DNA from 3 places in the Streptomyces sp. NPDC079141 genome. Region 2 is predicted to be linked to each of the others. Evidence: riboswitches for the same ligand, from Rfam matches in the RefSeq annotation. Region 2 holds a riboswitch; each other region holds the start of a gene.

Region 1 (5,604 bases), on a different contig from region 2:
GATGTTCCAGGGCTCCGCCCAGGTGAAGGGCAACGGCCACTTCGAGCTCGTGCAGGGCGCCGGCGGCTCGCTCAACGGCACCACCAGCTTCGAGCGCACGAACTACTTCGAGACCATGCCCACCCACCAGCTGGAGCTCGCCCTCTGGCTGGAGGCCGACCGCATGGGCTCGCTGCTCGCCGCCCTCGACGACGAGTCGATGGAGAACCAGCGGGACGTCGTGAAGAACGAGCGCCGCCAGCGCTACGACAACGTCCCCTACGGCACGGCCTTCGAGAAGCTGACGGCGCTCGCCTACCCGGAGGGCCACCCCTACCACCACACGCCGATCGGCTCGATGGCCGACCTGGACGCGGCGACGCTGGAGGACGCGCGCGCGTTCTTCCGTACGTACTACGCGCCGAACAACGCCGTGCTGTCGGTCGTCGGGGACATCGACCCGGAGCAGACCCTCGCCTGGATCGAGAAGTACTTCGGCTCCATCGCCTCGCACGACGGCAAGCAGCCGCCGCGCGACGGCACCCTGCCGGAGATCATCGGTGAGCAGCTGCGCGAGGTCGTCGAGGAGGAGGTCCCCGCGCGCGCGTTGATGGCCGCCTACCGGCTGCCGCACGACGGCACGCGCGCGTGCGACGCGGCCGACCTGGCACTGACCGTCCTGGGCGGCGGCGAGTCCTCCCGCCTCTACAACCGCCTCGTGCGGCGCGACCGTACGGCCGTCGCCGCCGGGTTCGGCCTGCTGCGGCTGTCCGGAGCGCCCTCCCTGGGCTGGCTCGACGTGAAGACCTCCGGTGACGTCGAGGTCCCGGTCATCGAGGCCGCCATCGACGAGGAGCTCGCCCGGTTCGCCGAGGAGGGCCCCACGGCCGAGGAAATGGAGCGCGCCCAGGCCCAGTTGGAGCGCGAGTGGCTGGACCGGCTCGGCACGGTCGCGGGCCGCGCCGACGAACTGTGCCGCTACGCCGTCCTGTTCGGCGACCCGCAGCTCGCCCTCAGCGCCGTCCAGCGCGTGCTGGAGGTGACGGCCGAGGAGGTCCAGGAGGTCGCCAAGGCCCGCCTGCGCCCCGACAACCGCGCGGTGCTCGTCTACGAGCCGACCGTCCCCACCGAGACGGTCGCGGACGCGCAGGACGAGGACGTGGAGTCCCAGGCCACCGTGGAAGCAAGCGACGAGAACGAGGAGACGGCCAAGTGACCGAGCTCGCCACGATGGAATTCCACCCCCAGCCGCAGGCGGGCGAGGCCAGGCCGTGGGCCTTCCCGGCCCCCACGCGCGGGACCCTCGACAACGGCCTGACGGTCCTGCGCTGCCACCGCCCCGGCCAGCAGGTCGTAGCCGTCGAGGTGATCCTGGACGCCCCCCTGGACGCCGAGCCGGCCGGCCTCGACGGTGTCGCGACGATCATGGCGCGCGCCTTCTCCGAGGGCACCGACAAGCACACCGCCGAGGAGTTCGCCGCCGAGCTGGAGCGGTGCGGCGCCACTCTCGACGCGCACGCCGACCACCCGGGCGTACGGCTCTCCCTGGAAGTGCCGGTCTCCCGGCTGCCCAAGGCGCTCGGTCTGCTCGCCGACGCGCTCAGGGCGCCCGCGTTCGCCGACAGCGAGGTCGAGCGGCTGGTCCGCAACCGCCTCGACGAGATCCCGCACGAGCTGGCCAACCCCTCCCGGCGCGCGGCGAAGGAGCTCTCCAAGGAGCTGTTCCCGGTGACCGCGCGCATGTCGCGCCCGCGCCAGGGCACCGAGGAGACGGTCGCCGGCATCGACTCCGCGGCCGTCCGTGCCTTCTACGAGAAGCACGTACGCCCCGCCACGGCCACCGCGGTGGTCGTCGGCGACCTGACCGGCACTGACCTCGACGCGCTCCTCGGTGACACCCTCGGCGCCTGGACCGGCTCCCGGGCCGAGCCGCGGCCGGTGCCCCCGGTCACCGCCGACGACACCGGACGGGTCGTCATCGTGGACCGGCCCGGCGCCGTCCAGACGCAGTTGCTGATCGGCCGCGTCGGCCCCGACCGGCACGACCTGGTGTGGCCCGCGCAGGTGCTCGGCACGTACTGCCTCGGCGGCACCCTCACCTCCCGCCTGGACCGGGTCCTGCGCGAGGAAAAGGGCTACACCTACGGTGTGCGGGCCTTCGCGCAGGTGATGCGCTCGGCCCCGGACGGCTCGGGCGCGGCGATGCTCGCCATCAGCGGCTCCGTCGACACCCCCAACACCGGCCCCGCCCTTGAGGACCTGTGGACGGTGCTGCGCACGCTCGCCGCAGGGGGGCTCACCGACGCCGAGCGCGATGTCGCCGTGCAGAACCTCGTCGGGGTGGCGCCGCTGAAGTACGAGACGGCCGCGGCCGTGGCGAGCACGCTGGCCGACCAGGTCGAGCAGCACCTGCCCGACGACTACCAGGCCACGCTGTACCGCAGGCTCGCCGTGACCGGCACCGTGGAGGCCACCGCGGCCGTCGTGAGCGCGTTCCCGGTGGACCGTCTGGTCACGGTCCTCGTCGGCGACGCGGCGGCGATCAAGGAGCCGGTGGAGGCCCTCGGCATCGGTGAAGTGACCGTGGTGTCCGCGGAATAGAGGCACGCGCGCGCAGGGGCCCTGGTGACTGATGTGTCACCAGGGCCCCTTAATGTCCGAATTGAGTGAGAGGTTGCCTGTCTGACCTGTGGCATGCGCTACAAAAGCCGTGATCCGTTTGGGGATTGAAAGTTGTCCCCTTTAGCGTCATCCGGGCTGTCCGTCCGAGCAGTGCGCCGCGTCCGCGGCACCGGACAGTCATCGCCGAGTCCCCGTACGGCGCGAGCCAGGGGAGCCGGGGACCCATCGCAGTCCCTGGGGTGAATCGGACGCCCGCGCGTGTCGCGAGGGGGTCCGTAGGAGACCTTCCTGCTCCGAACCCGTCAGCTAACCCGGTAGGCGAGAGGGAAGGAAAGGATCAGCCACTACATGGCGTTCACGCGCGCCACCGGGAAGCACCGTCGTCCCAGCAGGATGCAGCGCACCACCGCCCGTGCGGCGGGCGTCGCGGCACTCACCACCACCGGCGTCATCGGCACCCTCGCCGCCCCGGCGCTCGCCGCGGAAGCCACCGCCGAGCAGACCGGCCTCACCCCGGTGATCACCATCGGCGACTCGATCGCCGACAAGATCGACGCCCAGGCCGCCGCCCAGCAGCAGGCCGCCGACGAGGCGGAGCAGCGCAAGAAGGCCGAGGAGGCCGCGCGCAAGAAGGCCGCCGAGGCGGCCAAGGAGGCCCGCGAGGCCAAGGAGCGCGCCGCGCGCGAGGCCGAGCGCAAGCGCCTCAACACCTTCGTCACCCCGATCGCCGGCTCCTACGTCTCCACCAGCTACAAGGCCGGCGGTGCCGTCTGGTCCTCCGGCAGCCACACCGGCGTCGACTTCCACGCCTCCAGCGGCACCTCCGTCCGCTCGGTCGGCATGGGCACCGTCGTCGAGGCCGGCTGGGGCGGGGCGTACGGCAACCAGATCGTGATCAAGATGAACGACGGCACGTACACCCAGTACGGCCACCTGTCGTCCATCGGCGTCTCGGTCGGTCAGACCGTCACCCCGGGCCAGCAGATAGGCCTGTCCGGCGCGACCGGCAACGTCACCGGACCGCACCTGCACTTCGAGGCCCGTACGACGGCGGAGTACGGCTCCGACATCGACCCCGTCGCCTACCTCCGCTCGCACGGCGTGAACGTCTGACGACAGGCAGCTCCACCTCCTGAAGCCCCGGCTCCCCGAGTCGGGGCTTTCGTCGTTTCTGCGCCCCGACTGTCCAAAAAATATCCATGGATTCCGGCCCGCCATCGGAAATTCCGGCTCACTGCAATAGAGTCACTGAACACGCGTCAATCGTCGACGTTTCACGGGGATTAAAGCGGAGGTCGGTCATGCGTATTCCGGCGCACTCGGTATGCACGGCGATCCGGGACGACATCGTCGCCGGTGTCTACGAGCGCGGCAGCCGGCTCACCGAGGAACTGCTCGCGCGCCGCTACGGCGTCTCGCGCGTCCCCGTCCGGGAGGCCCTGCGCACCCTGGAGGCGGAGGGTTTCGTGGTGACCCGGCGGCACGCGGGCGCGTGCGTGGCGGAACCGACCGAGCAGGAGGCCGCCGACCTGCTGGAGATGCGTACGCTCCTGGAGCCGCTCGGCGCCGCCAGGGCCGCCCAGCGGCGCACCGAGGCCCACCTGAAGGTGCTGCGCGGCCTCGTCAGGCTGGGGCAGGAGCGGGCCAGGCGGGGCAACAGCGAGGATCTGCGCTCCCTGGGCGGCTGGTTCCACGAGACGCTCGCCCAGGCCTCCGGCAGCCCGGCCCTGACCTCGATGCTGACCCAGCTACGCCACAAGATCGCCTGGATGTACGCGGTGGACGCGCCGGTCAGCCCCGCCGAGTCCTGGGCGGAGCACGGGGCGATCGTGGACGCGGTGGCGCGTGGTGACAGCGAGCGGGCGCGGGCGATCACGGCCCTGCACACCGAACGGTCGAGCGGCGTGCACCGGCTGCGCTTCCCCGGCGGGGGTGATCGCGCGGAGCGTGTGAGGAATTCGCAACATCCCGTAAACATGCCGAGCCTGCGGCATTAACACGGTGGCCGTATACAAAGAGATGATATTCGGCGGCGGGTAATTTCCGCTGCCATTTTTCAGGTGTGCCGTGAATTCCGGCGGCCGTCTGCCCGAAAACAGCGAAGCCGCGCCGGCAGGAAATGCCGGCGCGGCTTCACCGCTCATGCGAGGGGTGCTCAGACGGTCTCGGGGAGCTCCTCAAGACCCTCGGCGACCAGCTTCGCGAGGCGGTCGAGAGCGATGTCCGCGCCCTCGGCCTCGGAGGCGAGGACGATCTCCTCGCCGCCCTGGGCGCCCAGGCCGAGAACGGCCAGCATGGAGGCCGCGTTGACGGGGTTGCCGTCAGTCTTGGCGATCGTCACCGGGACGCCTGCGGCCGTGGCGGCTCGGACGAAGATGGAGGCGGGGCGGGCGTGGAGGCCCTCGGCCCAGCCGACGTTGACGCGGCGCTCAGCCATGTGATGCTGCCCTTCAGGTTCTCAGGTTGTCTAGACCAGTGTTCCACACGTGAAGCGTGCTCGGAACGGTCCTTCGTCCCGTTCCGTGTGGTCGTCGGACCGCGGCCTCGGTCCGACACTCGTCCTCCACAGACTGCCTCGCGCCGTTGTCGTACGCGAGCCGTACTCTGGGCCCCATGCAGAGCGCGTCGGACCGGCACGAGTACCCCGCCCACTGGGAAGCCGACGTGGTGCTGCGCGACGGCGGCACCGCGCGCATCCGCCCCATCACCGTTGATGACGCCGAGCGCCTGGTCAGCTTCTACGAGCAGGTCTCGGACGAGTCGAAGTACTACCGCTTCTTCGCGCCCTACCCGCGTCTGTCCGCCAAGGACGTCCACCGCTTCACGCACCACGACTTTGTGGACAGGGTGGGACTCGCGGCCACGATCGGCGGCGAGTTCATCGCAACCGTACGCTATGACCGCATTGGCGCCGACGGTATGCCCGCATCGGCCCCCGCCGACGAGGCCGAGGTCGCCTTCCTGGTCCAGGACGCCCACCAGGGGCGCGGCGTAGCCTCCGCG
Region 2 (5,604 bases):
TTCCCGGCTGCGGCTGACCGCCCGCGCGGACCTCTCCGAGGGGCAGATCGAACGCGCTGTACGGGTGATCGGCGAAACACGACCATGAGTCGGCGTGACACGGCCGTGGCTCGCGGGCTGCGGGACTGATCAGACCTGGTGGGCCGCGGCCGTGAACTCCGCCCAGCTCTCGGGGGAGAAGAGCAGCGCGGGTCCGGCCTGGTCCTTGGAGTCGCGTACGGCGAGCAGTCCGGCCCACGGGCCGGTCAGGGGCCGAGCGGTCTCGACGCAGTTGTTCGCTCCCGTGCTGTAGCTGCTGCGCAGCCACCGCACGCCGTGCAGATCGGTACTGGAAGGTACGTTCCGAGGCAGTGCAGACATGGTGCCTCCTTACGCGCCGTCAGCTATCCCGGCGATGTAATCCAACGAGTCCTCGGGCGAAAGGGCGTGGATCTGAAGGGTGTTGAACGCCTCCGTATAGGCCCGGAGGTCTTCTTTCCGTTCGAGGTAGAGGCTACTCGTCAAATGGTCGAGAACAACCACGTCCAGATCAGAAGTGCGCGAAAATGAGAAGATAACGAAAGGCCCGGTGATGCCGACGTGCGCACCGGCCGCAAACGGCAGGACCTGCAGGCGCACTTGCGGCAACCGCCCCGCCTCCACCAGCCGTCCCAGCTGTCGCGCCATGACGTCCGGACCGCCGATCTCCCGGTGCAGCACCGCCTCGTCCAGCACCGCGCTCAGCTCCAGCGGCGGCGCGCCCCGCAGCACCGTCTGCCGGGCCAGCCGCACCTCGACCAGGGCGTCCAGACGCTCGTCCGCGTCCTCAAGTCCGCCCACCGCGGCCCTGGTCACGGCACGTGCGTACTCGGGAGTCTGCAACAGCCCCGGCACCACCGAGGTCTCCAAGGTGCGCATCGCGCTGGCCTGGGACTCCAGGCTGATGAAGTCCCGGTACGTCGGCGGCAGCACCCCGCGGTACGCATGCCACCAGTGGTGCCGGCCGCCGCCCGCGTCGTCGCCCGCCAACACCAGAAGCAGCTCGCGCAGTTGGGAGTCGCCGACGCCGTAGGCGTCCAGCAGTAACCGCACATCGGCCGATTTCACGCCGCTGGCGCCGGTCTCGATCCGGCTCACCTTCGACTGGTGCCAGCCCACCAGCCGCGCCGCCTCGCCACTGGTGAGCCCCGCACCGGTGCGCAACGCGCGCAGTTCTGCGCCCAACTTGCGGCGGCGCACCGCGGGACCGTGCTGCATGCGCTACTCCTTACTCCAACCGGGCCGCCCAAATACGGTCTCGCGTAGCAGAGTTCACCGCTTCGAGCGACAGATATATGCATATCTTGGTGGATCGCCACCGTGACCGGCGGGGTAATGGCAGTCTGGCGAAGAAGCACCAGTCCGGGACCGTACTCGAACCATCCGCTCCGTGTCGGACTCCGGTCCCGTGGGAAAGGGACGACGTCGCCATGGCAGACCATCTGGAAGCATCCGTCACTCTGCCGAGCGATCCCGCCTCGGTCTCCGCGGCCCGCGGCTATGTCGTCGGCACCCTCGCGGAGTGGGGCCTGGCGGGGGACACCGAAGTCGTCGACACCATCCGGCTGATCGTCTCCGAACTCGCCACGAACGCCGTACAGCACACCTTCGGCCAGTCACCCACCTTCACGGTGGACATCGAGCTGCACCGTGACGAACAGCTGCGCATCGGCGTCACCGACAGCCACCCGCGCTTCCCCAAGCGCCTGCCCGCCGCCGTCCAGCAGGACAACGGCCGCGGCCTGGTCATCATCCGCTGGCTGACCGCCGAGTGCGGCGGCAGACTCAGAGTCCGGCCCACCCGCGAGGGCGGCAAGACGGTCTCCATCGAACTGCCGTGGACGGTACCGGCGCAGCCGGTGACAGCGGCGGGACAGCAGGAGCCGTGAAGGTCTAATGCGCCCGGCCGAAGGCCCCCCGCAGCAGCGCCCGGAACGCGTCCACGGCCGGTGACGTCGTGTCGGTCCGACGGGCGAGAGAGATCGTACGACGCAACCCGCCCCCTTCCAGCGGCCGCACCCCCACCGGCGTGGCCGCGGTCCGCGCCACCATCTCCGGTACCACCCCGACCCCGAGGCCGGCGCTGACCAGCGCGCACACCAGCGCGTACACGGGCGTCGCGACCAGCACCGACGGCGTCGCCCCGGCCCGCGCCAGCACCGCCTCCACGCCCTGCCGGGCCGGATGGTCCGGCGCCATGCTGATCAGGGGCTGCCCGGCGAGCTCGGCCAGCGGGAGCCGTGCGCCGCCCGAGGCGAGGACATGGCCGGGGGCGGTCACCAGGACCAACTCCTCCACCAGCAGCGGCTCCAGAGTGACGGAGGCCGGCAGCGGCACCGGCTCGGCCGGCTCATAGGTGTGGGTCAGCGCCAGATCGATCTCACCGGCGGCCACCGCGGCGACCCCGGCCGGCGGTTCATGGTTGGCGACGGTCAGTTCCACGTCCGGATGGGCCCGGCGGAACGCGCTCAGCACCGGCGGCAGCAGATGCACGCCCGCGGTCTGGAAGGTGCCGAGCCGGAGCGTGCCGCCGGACAGCCCGGTCAGCCGGGCCAGTTCGTGCCGCGCCTGCTCCAGCTCGTCCAGCACCCGGCGGGCCCGGGCCACCAGCAGCTCGCCCGCCCCGGTCAGCCGCGTGCCGCGGTGGTGGCGGACCAGCAGGGTGGTGCCCGCCTCCCGCTCCAGCTTGGCCAGTTGCTGGGAGAGCGCGGGCGGGGTGTAGCCGAGGCGTTCCGCGGCCCGGGTGATGGAGCCGGCCTCCGCGACGGCGACCAGCGCGGCGAGCCGTGTGGGGTCGTACATGGCGTCCTGCCTAAAGCATTGCTTAAGGAAGACCCAGAATACTCGTAATACCTGCTGAAGGCTCCGGCGCGGCAGGCTGGCGTCATGGACGGACAGCTCATCGCCTTCACCGGGGTCGCGGCCGGCATGGTCGCCATGCCCGGCGCCGACTTCACCGTCGTCGTACGCAACGCCCTGGTCTCACGCCGGGCCGGCATCGCCTGCGCGCTCGGCATCGCGGGCGGGCTGCTGCTGCACACGGCACTGGCGGTGGCCGGGGTCGCCGCCGTGCTGACCGCCGTGCCCGCGCTGTTCCGGACGCTCCAACTGCTCGGCGGCGCCTATGTGTTGTACCTGGGCGCCCGGACCCTGCTGGATCTGCGCCGGCCGCGGACCATCGCACCCGACGAGGCGCCGCCGGCCGCGCGTCCGTTGCGGCAGGGGTTCGTCACCAACGCCCTGAACCCCAAGGCGCCGATCACCTTCCTGAGCCTGCTGCCGCAGTTCGTGCCCGCGGGCGCTCCCGCGCTGCCCCGGACGCTGCTGCTGGCACTGATCGTGGTGGTGTTCGCCCTGCTGTGGTTCCCGGCGGTGGCCCTGCTGGTGGACCGGCTGGGCCGGTGGCTGCGCCGGCCGCGTGCCGCCCGGGTCGTCGAGGCCGTCACGGGCACCGCGCTGACGGCTCTGGGGGCGGCGCTGCTCCTGGAGACGGTGGTATGAGGGCCCGTCGGGACGGCGGCGGGTCAGGTCGCCGCCGTCCCTCGGGCGCCGGTCAGCTCACCCGGCCGTACCAGACGCTGCTGGTCCAGATCTTCTGCAGACGCACCACATCCCCGGTCTTGGGGGCGTGCCAGATCTTCCCCTTCCCGGCGTAGATACCGACGTGGTAGACGTTCGATCCCGAGTGGAAGAACACCAGGTCGCCGGCCTTGCGGTTCTTGGCGGTGATGTGGCGGGTCTTGTTGTACTGCTGGGCCGCTGTGCGCGGCAGGCTCTTGCCCGCCTTCTTGTACGAGTACAGCGTGAGCCCGGAGCAGTCGAAGCGGCGTGGACCGGTGGCGCCGTACTTGTAGGGGGAGCCCTTCTTGGACTCCGCGACCTGGAGTGCCTTCGTCGCCGGTGTGGCCGCCTCTGCTTCGGCGGCGAAGCCGGGGGCCACGATCGAGCCGCCCACGGCGGCGATGGTCAGTGCCGAGGCCGTACCGGCCCGGGCCATCAGCGACGGGACACGATTGAGCGCAGTCATGCGCAACCCTTCGTCAGCCGCCTGTGAAGGATGACCTGTCGGATTCGGGCTGGCGAAGTGGCCCGGCCGCGTTGCCGCGGCTTCACCCCAAGGGCTGCTCGGTCCGGACAGTCGTCCGTGCCGGCGACCCGTCATGCTTGGGTCCTCCACTCCTGCCGATCCACTCCTGTCGACTCGGTCATCCGGGCGGCGGCAGGACTCGGCGTCCGCCCGGACCGCCCCGCCGCTGCGGCGGGGGCTTGTCGTCAGACAGGGATCTTGACTCACGGATGTCCGAAAAGCCCAACAGAACCGAGGATTTGTGGTGTTAGTCACCACTCACCCGTTCGGGTGGACACTGGGCTGTTCGAATGACTGTCGAGGGTGCTGGGGATGCCCGGACCAGCACCGGAACGACCAATTCCGCCGCGGGGCTACGCGCGTTGCGCAACCTTGACGGGCCTGCAAGAGGACGGGCGACTACGCCGAAAGGGGGTACCTCTTTTGGTCCGTTTCGACTCCGGTCCGGACGTCTCGTCAGCTCGCCGGACGCTCCGGACCGGAGTCGCGCCCCGTCAACTGTCGGGGCGTGGGGGCACGGTGACGCGAGCGGTGCGGCGCTCGCCGTCCAGCACCCGCAGCGCACGCGCCAGCGTGGGGGCGTGCAGCTCGGTCTCGCCGCGCTGGTGCATCAGCGTCAGCGCGTCCCGCAGCTCGGCCGCCCTGCTCACCAGGGCCTGGGCGGCGCGCAGTCCGCGGTAGGTGTCCCCGTGGTGCGCGGGGTTGATCCTGCCGAGCAGGTCGACCACATCGAGGTAACGGTCGATCAACTCGCCCTCCGCGCGCGTGAGTGCGGGCAGGGGCGGCAGCTCCGGTGGCAGCATCCGCGGCTCACCTCGCGCCGGGGGCGGGGCGGGAGGCCTTGCGGCTGGGGATGATGCCGTCCACGAGCCCGTACTCCAGCGCCTCTTGCGCGTTCAGCACCTTGTCCCGCTCGATGTCCGCGCTCACCTGCTCCGGGCTGCGCCCGGTGTGGCGTACGAGCATCTCCTCCAGGCGGGTCCGGATGCGCGTCAGTTCGTCCGCCTGGATGGCCAGGTCGCTCGCCTGACCCTGCACCGGCTCCGGCAGCGCGGGCTGGCTGATCACCACGCGCGCGTCGGGCAGCGCGTACCGCTTGCCCGGAGTGCCCGCGGCCAGCAGCACCGCGGCGGTCGGCCCGGCCTGCCCCAGCAGGATCGTCTCCACGTCGCAGGCGACGTACTGCATGGTGTCGTAGATCGCGGACATGGCGCTGAACGAGCCGCCGGGAGAGTTGACGTACAGGGAGATCTCCCGGTCCGGGTCCTTGTGCTCCAGATACATGAACTGCGCCATCACGTCGTTCGCCGAGGCGTCGTCGACCTGCGTCCCGAGGAAGACGATCCGCTCCTCCAGCAGCTTCGAGTACGGATCCATCGTCCGGCTCCCGTAGCTGGTGCGTTCCGTGAACTCGGGCAGGACGTAGCGGGCGGACGGTGCGGACGGTGCGGACGGTCGGGTCATGGGGAACCCCCTCCTCGCGACAGAGCTGACAGAGC
Region 3 (5,604 bases), on a different contig from region 2:
GTGTGCAGTTCGCTGCGGTCGGCGACGTCGAAGGCGATGCCGTGAATGCGGCCCGCGTCGCCGGTCGCGGTCGCGATCGCCTCCACGATCTTGCCGGTCGCATCGACGTTACGGACCTTCACCGAGAAGATCTGCGCGGCCTGATAGCCCGTCAGCAGCGTGGAGCCGTCCTCGTACTTGTAGACGGGCGTGAGGGACAGCCCCTCGGTGCGGATGTCGCCGTCGGCGACCCCGTGCTCGCGCACCGCGTCCAGCAGCGCCTGGGCGGCCTTGTTCTGCGCGTCCAACGCTTCCTGCGGGGTCTTGCCCACGACTTCGACCCCGGCGCTGACGACCGCCAGGTCCGGCGCGGCATTGGCGGAGCCGACGCCGGTCACGGTGACGGTCGCCACGCTCGGCGCGCTGGGCGTCGCCGAGGCGACAGGGCTGGTCAGCGCGGTCGCCGGGGCTGCGGCGAGGGCGGGCAGGCCCAGGGCGAGAAGGGTGACTGCCAGCGTGACGGTGGTGCGGGGCAGCGGTGCGGGCATACGGCGCCGGCCTTCCGGACGTAGGGGAGGACTCGCGCCCATCCCAGCACCGGGCCCGGCACGCGCGCGTGCACCACTCCCCCGCCGTCACCTCACTGGTCGAGCCGGCGGACCGCTCAGGCCACCGACTCGATCCGCATCTTGATGTCGTCCGGCGACAGGCTCCCCTTGGCCGTCACATGGTCGCCCGAAGACTCCCCGCGCAGCCGGCGCCCGATCCACGGCACCAGGTACTCGCGCGCCCAGTGGACGTCGTCCCGGCGGACCTCCAGGGTGCCGCGCGGCGGCAGCGGCGGCCACGGCTGGTCGGGGTCGGCCGGGACCTCCAGACCGAGGACCTGGCCCGCGCGCAGCGCCACACGCGTGTGCCCCTCGGGCGAGAGGTGCAGCCGGTCGTCGTCCCAGGCGCGCCGGTCCTGAACGGTCTTGAGGGACCACAGGTCCAGCACGGGGCAGCCGTACCGGTCGGCGATGGCCCGGACGTGCAGGTTGTACATGGCGATCTTGCCGCGCAGATGCTTCAGCACCGGCACGCCACGGGTGTCGAAGCCGGTCGTCACCAGTACGGTGCCGGCGACCTCGGTGAGCCGCGCGATCGCCCGCTCGTAGCGCTCGGCGACCTCGTCGGGGTCGCTGCCGGGCCGGATGATGTCGTTGCCGCCGGCGCAGAAGGAGACCAGGTCCGGCGCGAGTTCGACGGCCTTCGGAAGCTGGTCCTCGACGATCTGGTCGAGCAGTTTCCCCCGCACGGCCAGGTTGGTGTAGTCGAAGTCGTCCTCGGGCCGGCGGTCCGCGAGCAGCACCGCGAACCGGTCGGCCCAGCCGACGAAGGCCCCGTCGGGGCCGGGGTCGCCGACGCCCTCGGTGAAGCTGTCCCCCACCGCCACGTACGACCCGATCACTGCTCTGTTGTCACTCTTCGAATCGTCTGCCACATCGGCACATGATTCACCTTCGAATGTGACCTACGCGACCGTAGGCAGGGCTTGACGGTCGGTGAGATAAGCCACTCCTAAAGGGTTCGCCAAACCCGGAATAAGCCTCCGATCAGGGCTGTTGCGGGCTCAACCGCCACACCCGGAAGTCGCTGATCCGGAAGTGGCTCCACACGGTCCGGAAGGCGAAGTGTCCGCTCGTGTACGGCTCCGGGTCGGCGAGGTCGAAGACCAGCCGCCCGTTGTTCCACCACCGCTGGACGGAGCCGTCGGAGACGATGCGGACCCGGTGCGGGGCGTTCGCCACGAGGAGCGGCTCGGTGTAGTCGAAGACCAGCGGGCGCACACCGGCCTCGCCGACGTACCGGCGCAGCCGCGTGGTGGTGTTGTAGTTCGCCCCGTACCCGGCGTAGTACGTCTTGAGGTGGTCGTACTCCGCCAGGGCCCCGCCCCGCCGCGTGGCGAAGAGGTCGTCGGGGGAACGGACGTCGAGGGCGTTCCAGAAGTTGTTGAGGTCGGAGACCCGGTCGTTGACGCCTCCCTCCGACACGGGCGTGGCGGTGTATTCGAGGACGTACGGGCCTTCGAGGGGCCGCTCGAACCAGATCGTCGCACCGCTCGGCACGTCGATCTCCAGGACGCCGCGGGAGGCCGTGACCGTACCGCCGTCCTGGAGTTCGGTCACCCACTGGCCCAGTCCGCGGCGGAAGTCGTCGTGGGCGATCAGACGGCGGTGACGGGGGGCCGCGCTCGCGGCGGCCGCTGGGGCGAGGGCGGCCAGGGCGGCACCGGCAGCCAGTCCGGCGAAGGCTCTGCGCGTGGTCGGCATGGGCACGGCTCCTTCCAGGAGTCGAGTCGAGTCGAGTCGACAGAAAGCGCTTGCATCACAACAGAGATCACTCTGGCCCAATCCCCTGCCGCTGTCGACGCTTTGGACACCCGCGCCACAGGACCGCAATACGGCGATCACGAAAGAACAACCCGGCCTTCGCCGGCCTGGTCCACGACACCGCCACCGCCCTCCTCGGCAGCGGGCGCCTGCATGAGTTGCCCGACCCGGTCATGGGCTCCGAGGACTTCGGTTACGTCCTCGGACGCGTCCCGGCGCCATGGCCCTGCTCGGCGCCCGTCCGCCCTCGGTGCCGGCGGACGGCGCCCCCGACTGCCACTCCAACCGGGTCGTCTTCGACGAGGACGCGATGGCCACCGGTATCGCCGTCCACGCGGCCGTGGCCCTGCGCCACCTGGCCGGCTGACGGCAGGACAGCCGCACGCGGACACGGCAACACCGAAGGCCGGACCCGGGGATCGAGGTCCGGCCTTCGGCAGCGTGTCAGGCGGGGGGTTCCGAAGGAGGCGTCAGAGAGCGACGCCCTTCGAGCGGAGGTAGGCGACCGGGTCCACGTCCGAGCCGTAGTCCGGCGTGGTGCGGATCTCGAAGTGCAGGTGCGGGCCGGTCGAGTTGCCGGTCGAACCGGAGAGGCCGACCTGCTGACCCGCGGTCACCGACTGTCCGCTGGAGACGGAGAGCGAGGACAGGTGGGCGTACTGGGCGTAGTAGCCGTCGGCGAGCTTGATGACGACCTGGTTGCCGTACGCGCCGGCCCAGCCGGCGGAGACGACGGTGCCCGCGCCCACGGCCTTGAGGGAGGTGCCCGTCGGAGCGGCGAAGTCGGTGCCGGTGTGGTAGCCGCTGGACCACATGCTGCCCGCGACCTTGTAGCCGGTGCTGATGCTCGCGCCGGCCAGCGGAGCGGAGAAGCCACTGGCGGAGGACTGGGCGGCCTGGGTGGCCGTCGTGGTCTTCGACTCGGAGGTCTCCGAGGACTTCGTCGACTCGGAGGAGTCCGTGGACGCCTTCGAGGAGGACTGCGACGCGGAGGACTTCTCGGCCGTGTCCGTGGCTGCGGCCTTCTTGCCGATCGAGAGCTCCAGGCCCGGGTGGATCAGCGACGGGTCGGTGCCGACGGCCGCACGGTTGTCCTGGTAGAGCTTCCGCCAGCCACCGCTGACGTCCTGCTCGTCGGCGATCTTCGACAGATAGTCGCCCGACCGCACGGTGTAGGTCTTCGAGCCGGTCGCAGCGGTCTTCTTTTCGGTCGCCTTCTTCTCGGCGGCCTTCTTGTCCGCCACCGGAAGGGACTGAACGGCCTTTTCCGAAACGGACTGCGGCGTGGCCGCGTGGGCGCCGGTTGCTCCCAGGAGCGGGAGGGCGAGCGCGGCGCCGCCGGTTCCGGCGACGGCGATCGAACGGGTGAAGCGCTGGGTCTTGGGACGGCGGTGCTTACCCCTCGCGGGCATGGCGAATTCCTCTCCGGCGCCTACGAGGTGAGCTGTCGGGTGCGGACTGGAGATGTCCGGCCGCGCGCTGGGCGCGACTTGACCCCAAGCCTGTTCCGGAGACCGGAGCAGGCGGTTGTGCCTGTGGGTCCCCCGCTCCTGCCGGGTACGGGTAAGTGTGCGGATCCCGGACGGTGGCAGGATTCGGCGTCCGTCCGGATTGGTGGCGAACGTAAGCGACCAAGACGCAAAGGGACAAGCAGAAGGTTCCGCATGAATGCGTTCTTCTTGATCCCCTGTGAGAATTCCCGGTCACCCTCCGTGCATTACGCGAGCCACCGTTTCCGTAAACCCCCTTGAAAACCACTTGAATTACGTGAACATGACGGGCGACTCACGGTCACGGATATGACGCTGCTCACGTGACGTTGCTCCAGACTCCTTTACTCCAGAGCGAGTTGGAATGAAGGCTGCAATTCGGACAGAACTCTCAGATGCGACGCAGCCGGAGAACCGTCGCATCAAGGTCTCCGCGCAATTCCAGGCGCAGCCCGTGATGCATCAGGACCGCACCCCGGTGCACTTCGCCCGTTTCGCGGCATTCGTACGCCGCTGTCGGGTCGAGCCCGCGCAGCCGCACCGCCGGCACCGGCTCGCCGTACCGCTGCGCCTGGAGCCAGGCGAGGACGACGGTCTCGTCGCCGAGCATGTACTGCACAGCACTCAGCCCGCCCGACGGGGGCCGCAGCCGATAGAGGTCTCCGCGCTGCACGAGGGGTCTGATCTGCTTGTAGAGATCGACCCACCCGCGGGCCTCGGCCAGCTCCGCCTCGGTCCATCGTGTGAGGTCTCCGCCGACTCCGAGCACCCCGGCCATCGCGCTGACGAACCGGAACCGCAGGGAGCTGATCCGGCCGTTGAGCATGGCGTTGGGGCTGTCCGTGACCCAGGCCGCCATGACGCGCGCGGGGTGGATCTGGCTGAAGCCGTGCTGGATGGCGAGCCGGTCGAGCGGGTCGGTGTTGTCGGAGGTCCACACCTGGTCGGTACGGCTCAGCACCCCGAGGTCGATCCGGCCGCCACCGCCCGAGCAGGACTCGAAGGCGACGCCGGGGTGGGCGGCCCGCAGCCGGTCCAGCAGGCCGTAGAAGGCGTGCACGTGGTCGACCCACAGCCGCTGCGGGTACGGCTCCCCGGGCCAGCCCGCGTCGGTGAAGCAGCGGTTGAAGTCCCACTTCACATAGTCGATCGGAGCGCTGGAGAGGAGTCCGTCGAGCTGGGTCCAGAGGTACTCCTGGACGTCCTCGCGCGCGAGGTTCAGTACGAGCTGATTGCGGAACTCCGTCCGCTTTCGTCCCGGATGGTGCTGCACCCAGTCCGGGTGCGCGCGGTACAGGTCGCTGTCCGGGTTGACCATCTCCGGTTCGACCCAGATGCCGAACCGCATGCCGAGTTCGCGCACCTGGTCGGCGAGCGGTTTGAGGCCGTCCGGGAAGCGGTCGGCGTTGGGGGTCCAGTCGCCGAGCCCCGCGCGGTCGCTCGTGCGCGTCCCGAACCAGCCGTCGTCGACCACGAACAGCTCGACGCCGATCGCCGCGGCCCGCCGGGCGAGCGCGAGCTGCTGTTCCTCGGAGATGTCGAACTCCGTGGCCTCCCAGGAGTTGAACAGCACCGGCCGGTCCCGGTCGGCGTCCGGCACCACATGCGCGCGCTGGTACGCGTGCCAGGCCCGGCTCGCCCCGCCGAAGCCGCCGTCGCTCCACAGACCGGCGAATACGGGTGCGGTGAACGACTCCCCCGCCGCCAGCCGGAGCAGCCCGGAGTCGTCGTACCCGGCACCGCCGGTGATCTGCACGCGCGCG

The links. A riboswitch is a leader RNA that binds a small molecule or an ion and turns the genes downstream of it on or off. The one in region 2 is predicted to bind cyclic di-AMP.
Positions count from the first base shown of each region.
Region 1: it holds a riboswitch for cyclic di-AMP, as region 2 does, so the genes downstream of both, AB0Q90_RS40130 (M23 family metallopeptidase) here and AB0Q90_RS10410 (C40 family peptidase) in region 2, are expected to answer to the same signal.
Region 3: it holds a riboswitch for cyclic di-AMP, as region 2 does, so the genes downstream of both, AB0Q90_RS20515 (LysM peptidoglycan-binding domain-containing M23 family metallopeptidase) here and AB0Q90_RS10410 (C40 family peptidase) in region 2, are expected to answer to the same signal.

Region 1 covers NZ_JBFBLP010000026.1:75,486-81,089, reverse strand. The annotation lists gene AB0Q90_RS40140 (pitrilysin family protein) at 1-1,195, shown strand, start outside; gene AB0Q90_RS40135 (pitrilysin family protein) at 1,192-2,580, shown strand; cyclic di-AMP (ydaO/yuaA leader) riboswitch at 2,773-2,937, shown strand; gene AB0Q90_RS40130 (M23 family metallopeptidase) at 2,950-3,714, shown strand; gene AB0Q90_RS40125 (GntR family transcriptional regulator) at 3,903-4,598, shown strand; gene AB0Q90_RS40120 (HPr family phosphocarrier protein) at 4,757-5,038, opposite strand; gene AB0Q90_RS40115 (GNAT family N-acetyltransferase) at 5,215-5,604, shown strand, end outside.
Region 2 covers NZ_JBFBLP010000003.1:153,137-158,740, forward strand. The annotation lists gene AB0Q90_RS10380 (8-amino-7-oxononanoate synthase) at 1-88, shown strand, start outside; gene AB0Q90_RS10385 (DUF397 domain-containing protein) at 130-360, opposite strand; gene AB0Q90_RS10390 (helix-turn-helix transcriptional regulator) at 370-1,236, opposite strand; gene AB0Q90_RS10395 (ATP-binding protein) at 1,449-1,907, shown strand; gene AB0Q90_RS10400 (LysR family transcriptional regulator) at 1,912-2,820, opposite strand; gene AB0Q90_RS10405 (LysE family translocator) at 2,905-3,519, shown strand; gene AB0Q90_RS10410 (C40 family peptidase) at 3,572-4,045, opposite strand; cyclic di-AMP (ydaO/yuaA leader) riboswitch at 4,049-4,235, opposite strand; gene AB0Q90_RS10415 (hypothetical protein) at 4,600-4,908, opposite strand; gene AB0Q90_RS10420 (ATP-dependent Clp protease proteolytic subunit) at 4,916-5,569, opposite strand.
Region 3 covers NZ_JBFBLP010000007.1:43,448-49,051, forward strand. The annotation lists gene AB0Q90_RS20495 (SIMPL domain-containing protein) at 1-527, opposite strand, end outside; gene AB0Q90_RS20500 (SGNH/GDSL hydrolase family protein) at 644-1,429, opposite strand; gene AB0Q90_RS20505 (DUF6250 domain-containing protein) at 1,575-2,291, opposite strand; gene AB0Q90_RS20510 (hypothetical protein) at 2,572-2,718, shown strand; gene AB0Q90_RS20515 (LysM peptidoglycan-binding domain-containing M23 family metallopeptidase) at 2,822-3,763, opposite strand; cyclic di-AMP (ydaO/yuaA leader) riboswitch at 3,768-3,962, opposite strand; gene AB0Q90_RS20520 (alpha-galactosidase) at 4,233-5,604, opposite strand, start outside.